Chitinimonas arctica: one gene and its partner. Each later gene encodes a partner of the first gene's protein in a complex. Links are inferred from orthologs where the notes say so. Each region holds a gene or a part of one and is shown in the gene's direction. Other genes may lie near its edges. The genes, in order: tig and rpsG.

Region 1 (8,098 bases):
CGGATTGGCATCGTGCAGGATCTGCGCCAGCTTGGCTTCTTCATCCGCGTCGAGGGCGCCTTCCAGCTCGATGAAATGCCAGAACTCGGCGTAGGGGGCAAGGCCGCTGACGCCGGCCGCTTTCAGGCCGTTAGTCAGTTTGTCGAGGCGGAAGGCCGAGAGGGCAAGGCCCCCGCGCAGCTTGATGTGGGTGGGCATATGGAGCGAACCGGTCTGGTTGGGCTACGAGAGGCTGCGAATTTTACCGGAAAAGCCGTCCGGCTTGGTGACGCCTGCGGGCTAGCCGTGCAATGGCGCCGGCCGGCGGCATTTTTTACCATTCGCAAAGCTCAATCTAGTGCTTGTACCGGCCAAATGCCGCTTGTATTTACACAAATTTGCCAAAAGCGGCGCCGAAACCCGTCGTCGGCTTCCGCCTGCCCTGCCGTGCGGCAGCAAATCGGGGAAAAATAAGGGCCGCAGGTCGTAAACCATGCGGCCCTTTTCAGCGCGTGTTTCGCGTCGTGGCTATGCGTTCAGGACGGCATCCAGGCGTTTCAGTACTTCCTGCTGGCCAAGCAGCGCGAGCACCTGGTCGATCGACGGCGTCTGGGTGGTGCCGCACACGGCGGCCCGCAGTGGCATGGCAATCAGCGGCATCTTGACGCCTTCGGCGGCGACAAAGGTCTTGATGGCGGCGGACAGTGCGGCGGTTTCCCATTCGGTTTGCGCCAGGATGGCGCGGAATCGCGCCAGGCGCGCACGGCCTTCCTCGTTCAGATGCTGGGCGGCCAGTTCGGCCGGCGCCGCTTCGTGGCGATAGAAGTAGCCGGCTTGGGCGGCCAGGTCGACCAGGTTGCTGACGCGTTCCTTCAGCATGGCGATCACCGCCGGCAGGGCCGGGCCCTGTTCGGTATCGCAGCCCAGTTTGGTCAGGAACGGTCGGGTCAGTTCCGCCAGGCGGGCATTGTCCGCGGCTTTCATATGCTGTTGATTGATCCACAGCATCTTGTCCCGGTCGAAGCGTGAAGGACTGGGGCTGACGTTCTTCAGGTCGAACCATTCGACGAACTGTTCCAGGGTGAAGAATTCCTCGTCGCCATGGCCCCAGCCCAGCCGCGCCAGATAGTTGAGCAAGGCTTCCGGCAAAATACCCTGTTCGCTGTAATCCACCACGCTGACCGCATCGCGGCGTTTGCTCATCTTCTGGCCGTCCGCATTCAGGATCATGGGCAAGTGGCCGTAGATGGGCAGGGGGGCGCCAAGCGCAGCCAGGATATTGATTTGGCGCGGGGTGTTGTTGACATGGTCGTCGCCGCGGATGACATGGCTGATGCCCATGTCCCAGTCGTCCACCACCACGCAGAAATTGTAGGTGGGCGTGCCGTCCGGGCGGGCGATGATCAGGTCGTCCAGCTCGGCATTGCCGATCTCGATACGTCCCTTGACCGCATCATCCCAGGCGACAACCCCGTCGATCGGATTGCGGAAGCGGATGACCGGCGCCACGCCGGCGGGAATCTCCGGCAATTGCTTGCCGCGCTCGGGCCGCCAGCGGCGATCGTAGCGCGGCTTCTCGCCGCGCGCTTCCGCTTCGGCGCGCATCTGGTCCAATTCTTCGCGGCTGCAGTAGCAATGGTAGGCGGTGCCGGTGACCAGCATGTCCTTCAGTACCGCCTTATAGCGATCCATGCGCTGCATCTGATAGAACGGACCTTCGTCATAGCCAAGGCCCACCCAGTGCATGCCGTCCAGGATGGCTTGCACCGATTCCGGGGTGGAGCGTTCCAGGTCGGTGTCCTCGATGCGCAGCACGAATACGCCTTGCTGCTTGCGTGCGTACGCCCAACTGAACAGAGCGGTACGTACGCCGCCAATGTGCAGTAGGCCGGTGGGGGAGGGAGCGAAGCGGGTGCGAACGGTCATGATGGGCCGGTTTTGAAAGCGGAAAACCGGCATTTTACGCTATGGAAGCTCCGAACAAGTGGGAAGGCTGAGCGCTTGGAGCAGCACCCGGCAGAGCCGTGTGTTTGCGGACCGTGAATATCTCAACGATTCCTCGCTGATTTATCCCACTCTCCCTCACCCGGGCGGCCCCGCCCTCGCGCCGCGAGGGAGCCTCGCTTACGCTCGAGTGGTGATGTGTTCGGAGGTGCCGTAAAGACCGAGCTTCGGGGGCGATGAGGCATATCGTCGATTCGCGCCCGTCCCGGCGGCATTGTCGGAAAAGTTCTACAGCAACGCTTCTACGCCCTGTTGGGCCTCGCTGCCCGCCGGTGCTGTGTCATACTGGCGCGCATTTTCCCACCCACTTTCAAGCGGCCCCCGTCGTGACCATACTGCGACTCTTTCCTGCCGAATCCTCTTTACCCGCCAGTGCTGCGACCGAAGTCGCCTGGCGCACCCAGACCGGCAGCCAGATCGGCCATGGCCGTTCCGCCTTGAGCCAGCTGCCGGCTGCCAGCCGGGTCGAGCTGTTCCTCCCGCCGGCGAGGGTGTTGCGCGCCACCGTTACCCTGCCGAAAGGCGCCGGCCGCCAGGCTGGCAAACTACTGCCTTTCGCGCTGGACCAGGTTTTGCTGTCGGAGCCTGCGGAGCAACATCTAGCCCACCAGTTGGCCGGCGAGCAGTGCCGCGTCGCTGCTGTGCAGCGTGAATTCTTCGCCGAGCTGCTCAATACCCTGACCCAGGTCGGGCGCCGCCCACGTGCTGCCTGGGCGGCGGACGTCCTGGTGCCGGGCGATGGCGGCATGTTGCTTTGGTACGGCAATGGCTGGGCCAGGCGCAGCCAGGAAACCGCGCAATGGTTCGATGCGGCCTCGCCGACCGAACCGCCTGCGCTGCTGGTCGCCGCGCTGGGCGAGCTGGAGAGCCTGTCGCTGGCGATCGAGCCGGCCTTGGCCGAGCAGGTTGATCTGGCCCGCTGGCAACTCAGGCTGGGTTGCCCGGTGTCGCTGTACGCGGGCGATATCTTCGCCGCCACGGTCGAAAGCGACGCGATCAATCTGATGCAGGGCGAGTTTGCCGCCGGGGCGCAGATCGATGTGGACTGGCCTCGACTCAAACCGGCGGGCGTACTGGCCGGTAGCGCGCTCGCCCTTTGCCTGGTGACCTTGCTCGGCCAATGGTGGAGTTGGCGGAGCGAGGAGGGGGCGCTCAAGCAGAGTATCAATGGCGCCTTCAGCCAGGCTTTTCCCAATACGCCTATCGTCGATGCCCAGCTGCAATTGCAAACCATGTTGAGCAGCAAGGCCACCGCCGCACCAACCAGCAGTGGCGCCCTGACCGCGCTACTCAATACCGCTCCCCGCCTGATGGCGGGTGAGATCAAGCTGCTGGCGCTGGAGTATGCCGACGGGCGCTTCCAGGCCGAATACCTGGCCAAGCCCGAGCAATTGGCCGCACTGGTGCAAACCCTGTCGCAAAACGGCAAGGTGGAAACCAGCCCGAGCGGAAACGACCGTACCCGACTGAGCCTGACACCCAATCCATGAAATCCCATCTCGCTCCCCTGATCGAATTCTGGAAGCAGCGCAATACGCGCGAACGCGCCATTCTGGCCGCCGGTGGTGGCTTGTTGCTGCTTGCCCTGATCTATGGCCTGGTCATCGCGCCGGTAGCGCGCGAACGGGCTCGCCTGCAAGCCAGCCTGCCGGGCTTGCGGGCCGACGTGGCGCGTTTTCAGCGTGATCTGCAAGAAGCCAAGGGGCAGCCGGCCGGTGCAGCCAATAGCGGCGATATCTCAGCCCTGGTGATGGCGGCGGGTTGGCCCGCTGGCACCGCAACGGTCGATAGCAAGGATGACAAGCATGGCGCGGTGCACGCCAAGTCCGTCGCCTGGCCCAGCCTGACCGCGCTGATGGCGGCCGCCCAGTCGCAAGGCTGGAAGCTCAGCAAACTGTCGGTACGTTCACCGGATGGCACGGACACCGTCGATGCCGACCTGGAGTGGACGCGATGAAGCGGCTGACTTGGCCATGGTGGGTGGCGCTGGTGCTATTGACCCTGCTTTTCCTGGTGCTGCGCTTGCCGGCCAGTATCCTGGGCATGGTGGTGGCGGCGCAGACCGACGGTAAATTGCAGCTGGCGGCCAGCCAGGGCAGTCTGTGGCAGGGTTCGGCCCAGCCTATCCTGCAGGATGCGGCGCTGGCCGAGCGGCTGGAATGGGCCTGGCAGCCTGCCGGCCTGCTGCGCGGCAAGCTGGGCTATGCCATCAAACTCGACGGTGGCCAGGCGCTGCTGTCGTTTGGCTTGGGTGGGTTGGAACTGCGCGAGGCCGATCTGACCTTCGCCGCCGGCCCCTTGCTGCGGCTCGATGCACGCACCCGTGCCTATGGCCTTACCGGCCAGCTACGCGTGGCCAGTCCCGAGCTGCATTGGAAGGACGGCAAGCCGGTCGGCCAGCTCAGCGTGGATTGGCTGGGCGCGACTTCCACCCTGGTTCCCAGCCTCAATCCCTTGGGCGACTACCGTGCCACCCTGGTGCCGGCCGGCGACGGCTGGCGATTGCAGCTGGCGACCCTGGCGGGTGTGCTGCAATTGAATGGCGGGGGTGACTGGCAGGCGAAGCAGGGCCTTCGCGGTGAAGTCAGCCTGAAGGCCGCGCCTGGGGCGGAAGCACAGCTGGCTCCCTTCCTTGGCCAGATCGGGCCGGGCGGCCCGGATGCGGCGCGCACGATCAAATTTGGCGATTAGTGGGCGTGGCTTCTGTCGGAATGATGATCTGTGGTGTTTTTGCCGGTTCTCGCCTATAATCCTCGCCTCCTTGCCAAGGCAAGGTCGTGGGGGGGTTGGCGGAATTGGTAGACGCACCAGATTTAGGTTCTGGCGCCGCGAGGTGTAAGAGTTCGAGTCTCTTACCCCCCACCAGCTGCAAGCAAGGATGAAAAAGCCGCAATGGGATGCCCCCAGGCGGCTTTTTTTGTATGTCCGAAAGCGTCGGCGTACTGGCGCGCAACTACGCCTTGCCAATTACCGAAAAGTTTCAGACAATCGCGGGCTTAGTGTGGGAGAGGTGCCGAGCGCATTCTCCTACGCCACGGGATTATTTTAGTCGTCGGCACCTGCCGGCGGTTTGAGCGCATATTCGCAACACAGGATAGATTGACCATGCAAGCACAACTGGAAACGCTGGGCCAACTGGAGCGTCGTCTCGACTTCGCCATCCCGTCCGCCGATATCGAAACCGCCGTGGATGCCCGTCTCAAGAAGGTGGCGCGTAACGCACGTATCCAGGGCTTCCGCCCGGGCAAGGCGCCCATGAAGCTGGTGGCGGCCAATTACGGCATGCAGGTTCGCGAAGAAGTACTGGGCGAGCAAGTGCAATCGGCATTCGCCAAGGCAGTGCAGGCACAAGCGCTGCGCGTGGCGGGCTTCCCCCGTTTTGAAGGCAAGCCGGCCGAAGGCGATGCATTCAATTTCAGCGCCACCTTCGAGGTTTACCCCGAAGTCGTGGTGGGTGACCTGTCCGGCAAGGAAATCGAGCGTCCGGTATTGGCCGTGACCGATGCCGAAGTGGACAAGACCATCGAGATCCTGCGTAAGCAGCGCACCCGTTTCGATCGCGTCGAACGTGCCGCCGAGAAGGGCGATCGCGTGATCGTCGACTTCAAGGGCACCATCGACGGTGTCGCCTTTGCCGGCGGCTCCAGCGAGAACTATGCCTTCCAGGCTGGCGAAGGCCAGATGCTGCCGGAATTCGACAGCGCCGTGCTGGGCATGAAGGAAGGCGACAGCAAGACTTTCGACCTGTCCTTCCCGGCTGAATACCAAGGCAAGGAAGTGGCCGGCAAGACCGCCCAGTTCGAAGTCAGCGTGAAGAACGTGGCCGGCGCGCAAGTGCCCGAGCTGGACAGCGAATTCGCCAAGCTGCTGGGTATCGCCGATGGCGATGTGGCCAAGCTGCGCGCCGAGATCCGCAAGAACGTCGAACGCGAAGTGAAGCGTCGCCTGACCGCCCGTGCCAAAGAAGCGGTCATGCAAGCCCTGCTGGAAGTCAGCCCGATCGAAGTGCCGCGCGCGCTGATCGGCCAGGAAATCGGCCGTCTGGTCGAAAACGCCAAGCAGGAAATGCAACAACGCGGCTTCGACCCCAAGGACATGCCTTTCCCGCAGGAACTGTTCGAAGAACAAGCCAAGCGCCGCGTCAGCCTGGGCCTGATCCTCGCCGAAGTGGTGCGCGCCAACGGCCTGCAAGCCAAGCCGGAGCAGATCACCGCCATCGTCGAAGAATTCGCCGAGAGCTATGAGCATCCGGAAGATGTGGTCAAGTGGTACTATGCCAGCCGGGATCGCCTCGAAGGGCCGGAAGCACTGGCATTGGAAGACAATGTGGTTGAGTTTGTGTTTGCCAAGGCCAAGACGGTCGAAAAGCAGTTGGCATTTGATGAACTGATGGGCCAACAAGCCTGACGTTTGTCTAAAGTTCTAGCCGCTGCTTGAAAACGGGCTCGCCCGCCTTACCTTAAGATAGGTAAGTGCCGGCCGGGCCTTTTTTCATCCGGCACCCCTCTACGACTCGCCGATTGAGAAGGACAGCATGAGCAACTGGAATCCCGCCGACTGGCGCAATACCCAAACCGAACCACAGGGCCTCGGCTATGTGCCGATGGTGATCGAACAGAGTGGTCGCGGGGAGCGTGCCTACGACATCTATTCCCGCCTTTTGAAGGAACGGGTGATCTTCCTGGTAGGTCCGGTAAACGACGTCACCGCCAATGTGGTGGTCGCGCAGATGCTCTTCCTGGAATCCGAGAATCCGGACAAGGACATCTTCCTGTACATCAACAGCCCGGGCGGGTCCATCTCGGCCGGTATGTCGATCTACGACACCATGCAATTCATCAAGCCGGATGTTTCCACCCTGTGCGTGGGCATGGCGGCCAGCATGGGTGCTTTCCTGTTGCAGGCCGGCACCAAGGGCAAGCGTTTTGCCCTGCCCAATTCGACGGTCATGATTCACCAGCCACTGGGCGGTTACCAGGGCCAGGCGACCGATATCGAGATCCATGCCAAGTACATCCTCAGCCTGCGCGAGCGGCTGAACAAGCTGATGTCGGAGCACACCGGGCGTTCTCTGGAAGAGATCACCCGCGACAGCGACCGCGATAATTTCATGACTGCCGCCGAAGCCCAGGCTTATGGCCTGGTGGATCAGGTGATTACCTCGCGTCAGGCCCTTGCTTAAGCTTGTAGGCTTTCATCCCGTCGGACCGGCGCTGCCGGTCCGCAGGTTTTCCGAATACGGTCGCGTGAGCGATCGCTTAGCAATGGCGAGGTTGCCATGACCGATAAAGAAAAACTCCTTTACTGCTCCTTCTGCGGCAAGAGCCAGCATGAAGTACGCAAGTTGATCGCCGGACCGCAGGTTTTCATCTGCGACGAGTGTATCGAACTGTGCAACGATATCGTGCGCGAAGAGCTGCAAGGCGGCGGCGCCGCGACCAGCGCGGCCGCCAAGACGCCGGGCGGTAACAAGCTGCCCTCGCCGGCCGAGATACGCGCTTCGCTGGACCAGTATGTGATCGGCCAGGACAAAGCCAAGAAGACCTTGGCGGTTGCCGTATACAACCACTACAAGCGCCTTGCCAACCCGGCTGCCAAGGCGGGCGACGTGGAGCTGGCCAAGTCCAATATCCTGTTGATCGGGCCTACCGGTTCGGGCAAGACGCTGTTGGCGCAGACCCTGGCCCGCTTGATCGATGTACCCTTCGTGATGGCCGATGCCACCACGCTGACCGAGGCTGGCTATGTCGGCGAGGATGTCGAGAACATCATCGCCAAGCTGCTGCAAAAGTGTGATTGGGATATCGAGAAGGCGCAGCGCGGCATTATCTATGTCGACGAAATCGACAAAATTTCGCGCAAGTCCGACAATCCGTCCATCACCCGCGACGTATCGGGCGAAGGCGTGCAGCAGGCCTTGCTGAAACTGATCGAAGGGACGGTCGCGTCCATTCCTCCTTCGGGCGGCCGCAAGCACCCGAACCAGGAGTTCCTGCAGGTCGATACCACCAATATCCTGTTTATCTGCGGCGGCGCCTTCGACGGACTGGTCAATGTGATCCGCCAGCGTTCGCAAAAGGGCGGCATCGGTTTTGGCGCTTCGGTCCAGTCCAAG
Region 2 (3,747 bases), 400 kb from region 1 along the record:
CCGCTATATCACCGAAGAAGTGCAGGAGGTGTATCGTCTGCAGGGTGTGAAGATCAACGACAAGCACATCGAGGTGATCGTTCGCCAGATGCTGCGTCGCGTGGTTATCTCCGATGCCGGCGATTCCGACTTCATCATGGGTGAGCAGGTCGAGCGCGCCGAAGTACTGGAAGCGAACGACAAGCTGGTTGCCGAAAACAAGCAGCCGGCACAGTTCGACAACATCCTGCTGGGTATTACCAAGGCATCCTTGTCCACCGACTCGTTCATTTCGGCGGCATCGTTCCAGGAAACCACGCGCGTGCTGACCGAAGCCGCGATCATGGGCAAGCGGGACGAGTTGCGCGGTCTGAAGGAAAACGTGATCGTGGGTCGCCTGATCCCTGGCGGTACCGGTCTGGCCTACCACAACAATCGTCGCCGTCTGCGTTCGGGCGAGTCCCGGCCCAGCGAATTGACGATGGCCGAGTCCGAAGCCGCACAGGAACAGGTCTGATTAGTAGCAAGCCGGTCGCTTCGGCGGCCGGTGTTTTGAGACGTCGATAGCCCTTCTGTCGGCCCATCGCCCCCGCGGCGATGGGCGGTCGGAGGGTTTGTTGACATTAAGCGTTTGATTTATCTATAATCCGCGCTCTTTTGTGGGGGCTGCCCTTTGTGCCGTACGCGCAAAGCGCGCCATTTTTTACTTTTGGGAAACAGATAATGCCAACCATCAACCAGCTCGTCCGTAAGGGACGTGTGGCGGAAACGGCCAAGAGCAAGGTTCCTGCGCTCGAAGCTTGCCCGCAGAAACGCGGTGTTTGCACGCGCGTTTACACCACTACTCCGAAGAAGCCTAACTCGGCCCTTCGTAAGGTAGCCAAGGTGCGCCTGACCAACGGTTTCGAAGTGATTTCGTACATCGGCGGTGAAGGCCACAATCTGCAGGAACACTCGGTCGTGCTGATCCGCGGCGGTCGTGTAAAAGACTTGCCAGGTGTGCGTTACCACACCGTGCGTGGCTCGCTGGATACCGCTGGTGTCAAGGGTCGTAAGCAGTCGCGCTCCAAGTACGGTACCAAGCGTCCCAAGGTCTGATGACCGGACGATGTCGCGCAGCAAGATGGCGCGACGGCGGCGAACTGCCCATGTGGGCGTCGTCGAGTAAGTGATCAGCCCCTTTGGGTGGTCGCGAGCGCAGTCGTTGCGCTCAACTGAATACAACTGAGGTTGAAATATGCCACGTCGTAGAGAAGTACCGAAACGCGAAGTATTGCCGGATCCAAAGTTCGGTAGCGAAGAATTGTCCAAGTTCATGAACGTCGTGATGCAGGACGGCAAGAAGTCGGTTGCCGAACGCATCGTTTACGGCGCGCTTGAAATCGTCGAAAAGAAGACTGGCAAAGCCCCCCTCGAGGTGTTCTCCCAAGCCCTCGGCAATGTGAAGCCAGTCGTCGAAGTGAAGAGCCGTCGCGTCGGTGGTGCAAACTACCAGGTGCCGGTTGAAGTGCGTCAGACCCGTCGGATGGCCTTGGCCATGCGTTGGCTGCGCGAAGCCGCCCGCAAGCGTGGTGAAAAGTCGATGGGTCAGCGTTTGGCTGGCGAATTGCTGGATGCGGCCGAAGGCCGTGGCGGCGCGATGAAGAAGCGTGACGAAGTTCACCGTATGGCCGAAGCCAATAAGGCCTTCGCCCATTATCGCTTCTAATTCACCCTTTTAAGCAAAGGTATTGGCTGTGGCACGCAAGACACCCATTGAACGCTACCGGAACATCGGTATTAGCGCGCACATCGACGCGGGTAAAACCACGACGACTGAGCGTATTCTTTTCTACACCGGTGTGAACCACAAGATTGGTGAAGTTCACGACGGCGCCGCCACCATGGACTGGATGGAGCAGGAGCAGGAGCGTGGTATTACCATTACCTCTGCTGCCACCACCACGTTCTGGAAGGGTATGGGCAACAACTTCCCGGAACACCGTATCAATATTATTGATACCCCGGGCCACGTCGATTTCACCATTGAGGTGGAGCGTTCGATGCGCGTGCTGGACGGTGCGTGCATGGTCTACTGCGCCGTGGGTGGTGTTCAGCCGCAGTCGGAAACCGTTTGGCGTCAAGCCAATAAGTACAAGGTGCCGCGTCTGGCCTTCGTGAACAAGATGGACCGTCAAGGCGCCAACTTCTTCCGCGTGGTCGAACAGATGCGCACCCGTCTGCGTGCGAACCCGATCCCGATCACCATTCCTATCGGCGCCGAAGATGGCTTCACCGGTGTGGTCGATCTGCTGAAGAACCGCGCGATCCTGTGGGATGACGCGACCCAGGGCATGAAGTTCGACTACGTCGAAATTCCGGCCGATCTGGTCGAGCTCGCCGCCGAATGGCGCGAGAAGATGGTCGAAGCGGCAGCCGAGGCTTCCGAAGAGCTGATGAACAAGTACCTGGAAGAAGGCGAACTCTCGGAAGAAGAGATCGTGTTCGGCCTGCGTACGCGTACCCTGGCTTGCGAAATCCAGCCGATGCTGTGCGGTACCGCCTTCAAGAACAAGGGCGTACAACGCATGCTGGACGCCGTGATCGAACTGCTGCCTTCGCCGGTTGACGTGTTGCCGGTGGCGGGTATCAACGATCGCGACCAGCCGGAAACCCGTATCGCTTCGGATGACGCACCGTTCTCGGCGCTGGCATTCAAGCTGATGAGCGATCCATACGTCGGTCAGCTGACCTTCTTCCGCGTGTACTCCGGTGTCGTGCAGTCCGGCGATGCTGTGTACAACTCGGTCAAGGCCCGCAAGGAACGCATGGGCCGTATCGTGCAGATGCACGCCAACGACCGTCAGGAAATCGATGAAGTGCGCGCTGGCGACATCGCCGCCGGTATCGGCCTGAAGGATGTGACCACCGGTGAAACCCTGTGTTCGCCCGACCACATCATCACGCTTGAGCGCATGGTATTCCCCGAGCCGGTGATTCACGTCGCCGTCGAGCCGAAGACCAAGGCCGACCAGGAAAAGATGGGCGTTGCCCTGAACCGCCTGGCCAAGGAAGACCCGTCGTTCCGCGTGCGTACCGACGAAGAAACCGGCCAGACCATCATGTCCGGCATGGGCGAGCTGCACCTGGAAATTCTGGTTGACCGCATGAAGCGCGAGTTCGGCGTTGAAGCCAACGTCGGCGCGCCGCAAGTGGCCTACCGTGAAACCATCACCAAGGTTGCCGAAGACATCGAAGGCAAGCATGCCAAGCAGTCGGGTGGTAAGGGTCAGTACGGCCATTGCGTGATCACCGTCGAGCCGTCGGGCGAAGGCAAGGGTTACCAGTTCATCGACGAAATCAAGGGCGGTACCATCCCCCGCGAATTCATCCCGTCGGTGGACAAGGGTATCCAGAACACGCTGAAGGCAGGCGTGCTGGCCGGCTTCCCGGTGGTGGACGTCAAGGTCCGCTTGACCTTCGGTTCGTATCACGATGTCGACTCGTCGCAAATCGCCTTCGAATTGGCCGGCTCGCTGGCATTCAAGGAAGCCATGCGTCGCGCCGGCCCGGTGATTCTTGAGCCGATGATGGCGGTTGAAATCGAAACGCCGGAAGACTACATGGGCGACATCATGGGCGATATCTCGTCCCGTCGCGGCATGCTGCAAGGCATGGATGACAATCCTGCCGGCGGCAAGATGATCAAGGCCGAAGTGCCTCTGTCCGAGATGTTTGGTTACTCGACCACCCTGCGCTCCATGTCGCAAGGTCGTGCCACCTACTCGA

The links.
Region 2: the proteins of tig (region 1) and rpsG are in contact, whole or in part, in a crystal structure (PDB 3GTY), measured with the Thermotoga maritima proteins. The link is inferred for Chitinimonas arctica from one-to-one orthologs. Residues at the interface, in WP_004081061.1 of Thermotoga maritima: Glu122, Val124, Val129, Leu130, Tyr133, Glu188, Gly259, Ile262, Tyr263, Glu266, Ser270, Glu273, Gln274, Glu277, Arg308, Gln311, Ile312, Ser315, Tyr316, Glu325, Arg329, Arg336, Leu363, Phe366, Trp367, Arg373, Leu377, Arg381, Leu384, Glu387; in WP_004081843.1 of Thermotoga maritima: Lys34, Lys52, Lys55, Glu59, Arg62, Gln63, Glu66, Asn67, Lys69, Val71, Arg95, Ala109, Lys110, Lys111, Gly112, Arg113, Pro114, Glu117, Glu121, Ile124, Ala125, Tyr127, Asn128, Asn129, Thr130, Gly131, Lys135, Asp139, Arg142, Met143.

The regions. Positions count from the first base shown.
Region 1 is NZ_CP041730.1:1,461,650-1,469,747, reverse strand. The notes cover bases 4,298-7,239. They hold tig (trigger factor), read left to right. Parts: upstream 4,298-5,088; coding sequence 5,089-6,390; downstream 6,391-7,239. Other genes in these bases: clpP (ATP-dependent Clp endopeptidase proteolytic subunit ClpP), read left to right, coding at 6,518-7,165; gspN (type II secretion system protein N), read left to right, coding at 4,298-4,674. Outside these bases: purL (phosphoribosylformylglycinamidine synthase), read right to left, coding at 1-198; gltX (glutamate--tRNA ligase), read right to left, coding at 508-1,905; type II secretion system protein GspL, read left to right, coding at 2,310-3,473; FNU76_RS06465 (type II secretion system protein M), read left to right, coding at 3,470-3,940; more of gspN, read left to right, coding at 3,937-4,297; ATP-dependent Clp protease ATP-binding subunit ClpX, read left to right, coding at 7,262-8,098. UniProt on the Bacillus subtilis protein: Involved in protein export. Acts as a chaperone by maintaining the newly synthesized protein in an open conformation. Functions as a peptidyl-prolyl cis-trans isomerase.
Region 2 is NZ_CP041730.1:1,864,882-1,868,628, reverse strand. What follows is about bases 1-2,951. They hold rpsG (30S ribosomal protein S7), read left to right. Parts: upstream 1-1,216; coding sequence 1,217-1,687; downstream 1,688-2,951. Other genes in these bases: fusA (elongation factor G), read left to right, coding at 1,716-2,951; rpsL (30S ribosomal protein S12), read left to right, coding at 703-1,077; rpoC (DNA-directed RNA polymerase subunit beta'), read left to right, coding at 1-496. In the rest of the region: more of fusA, read left to right, coding at 2,952-3,747.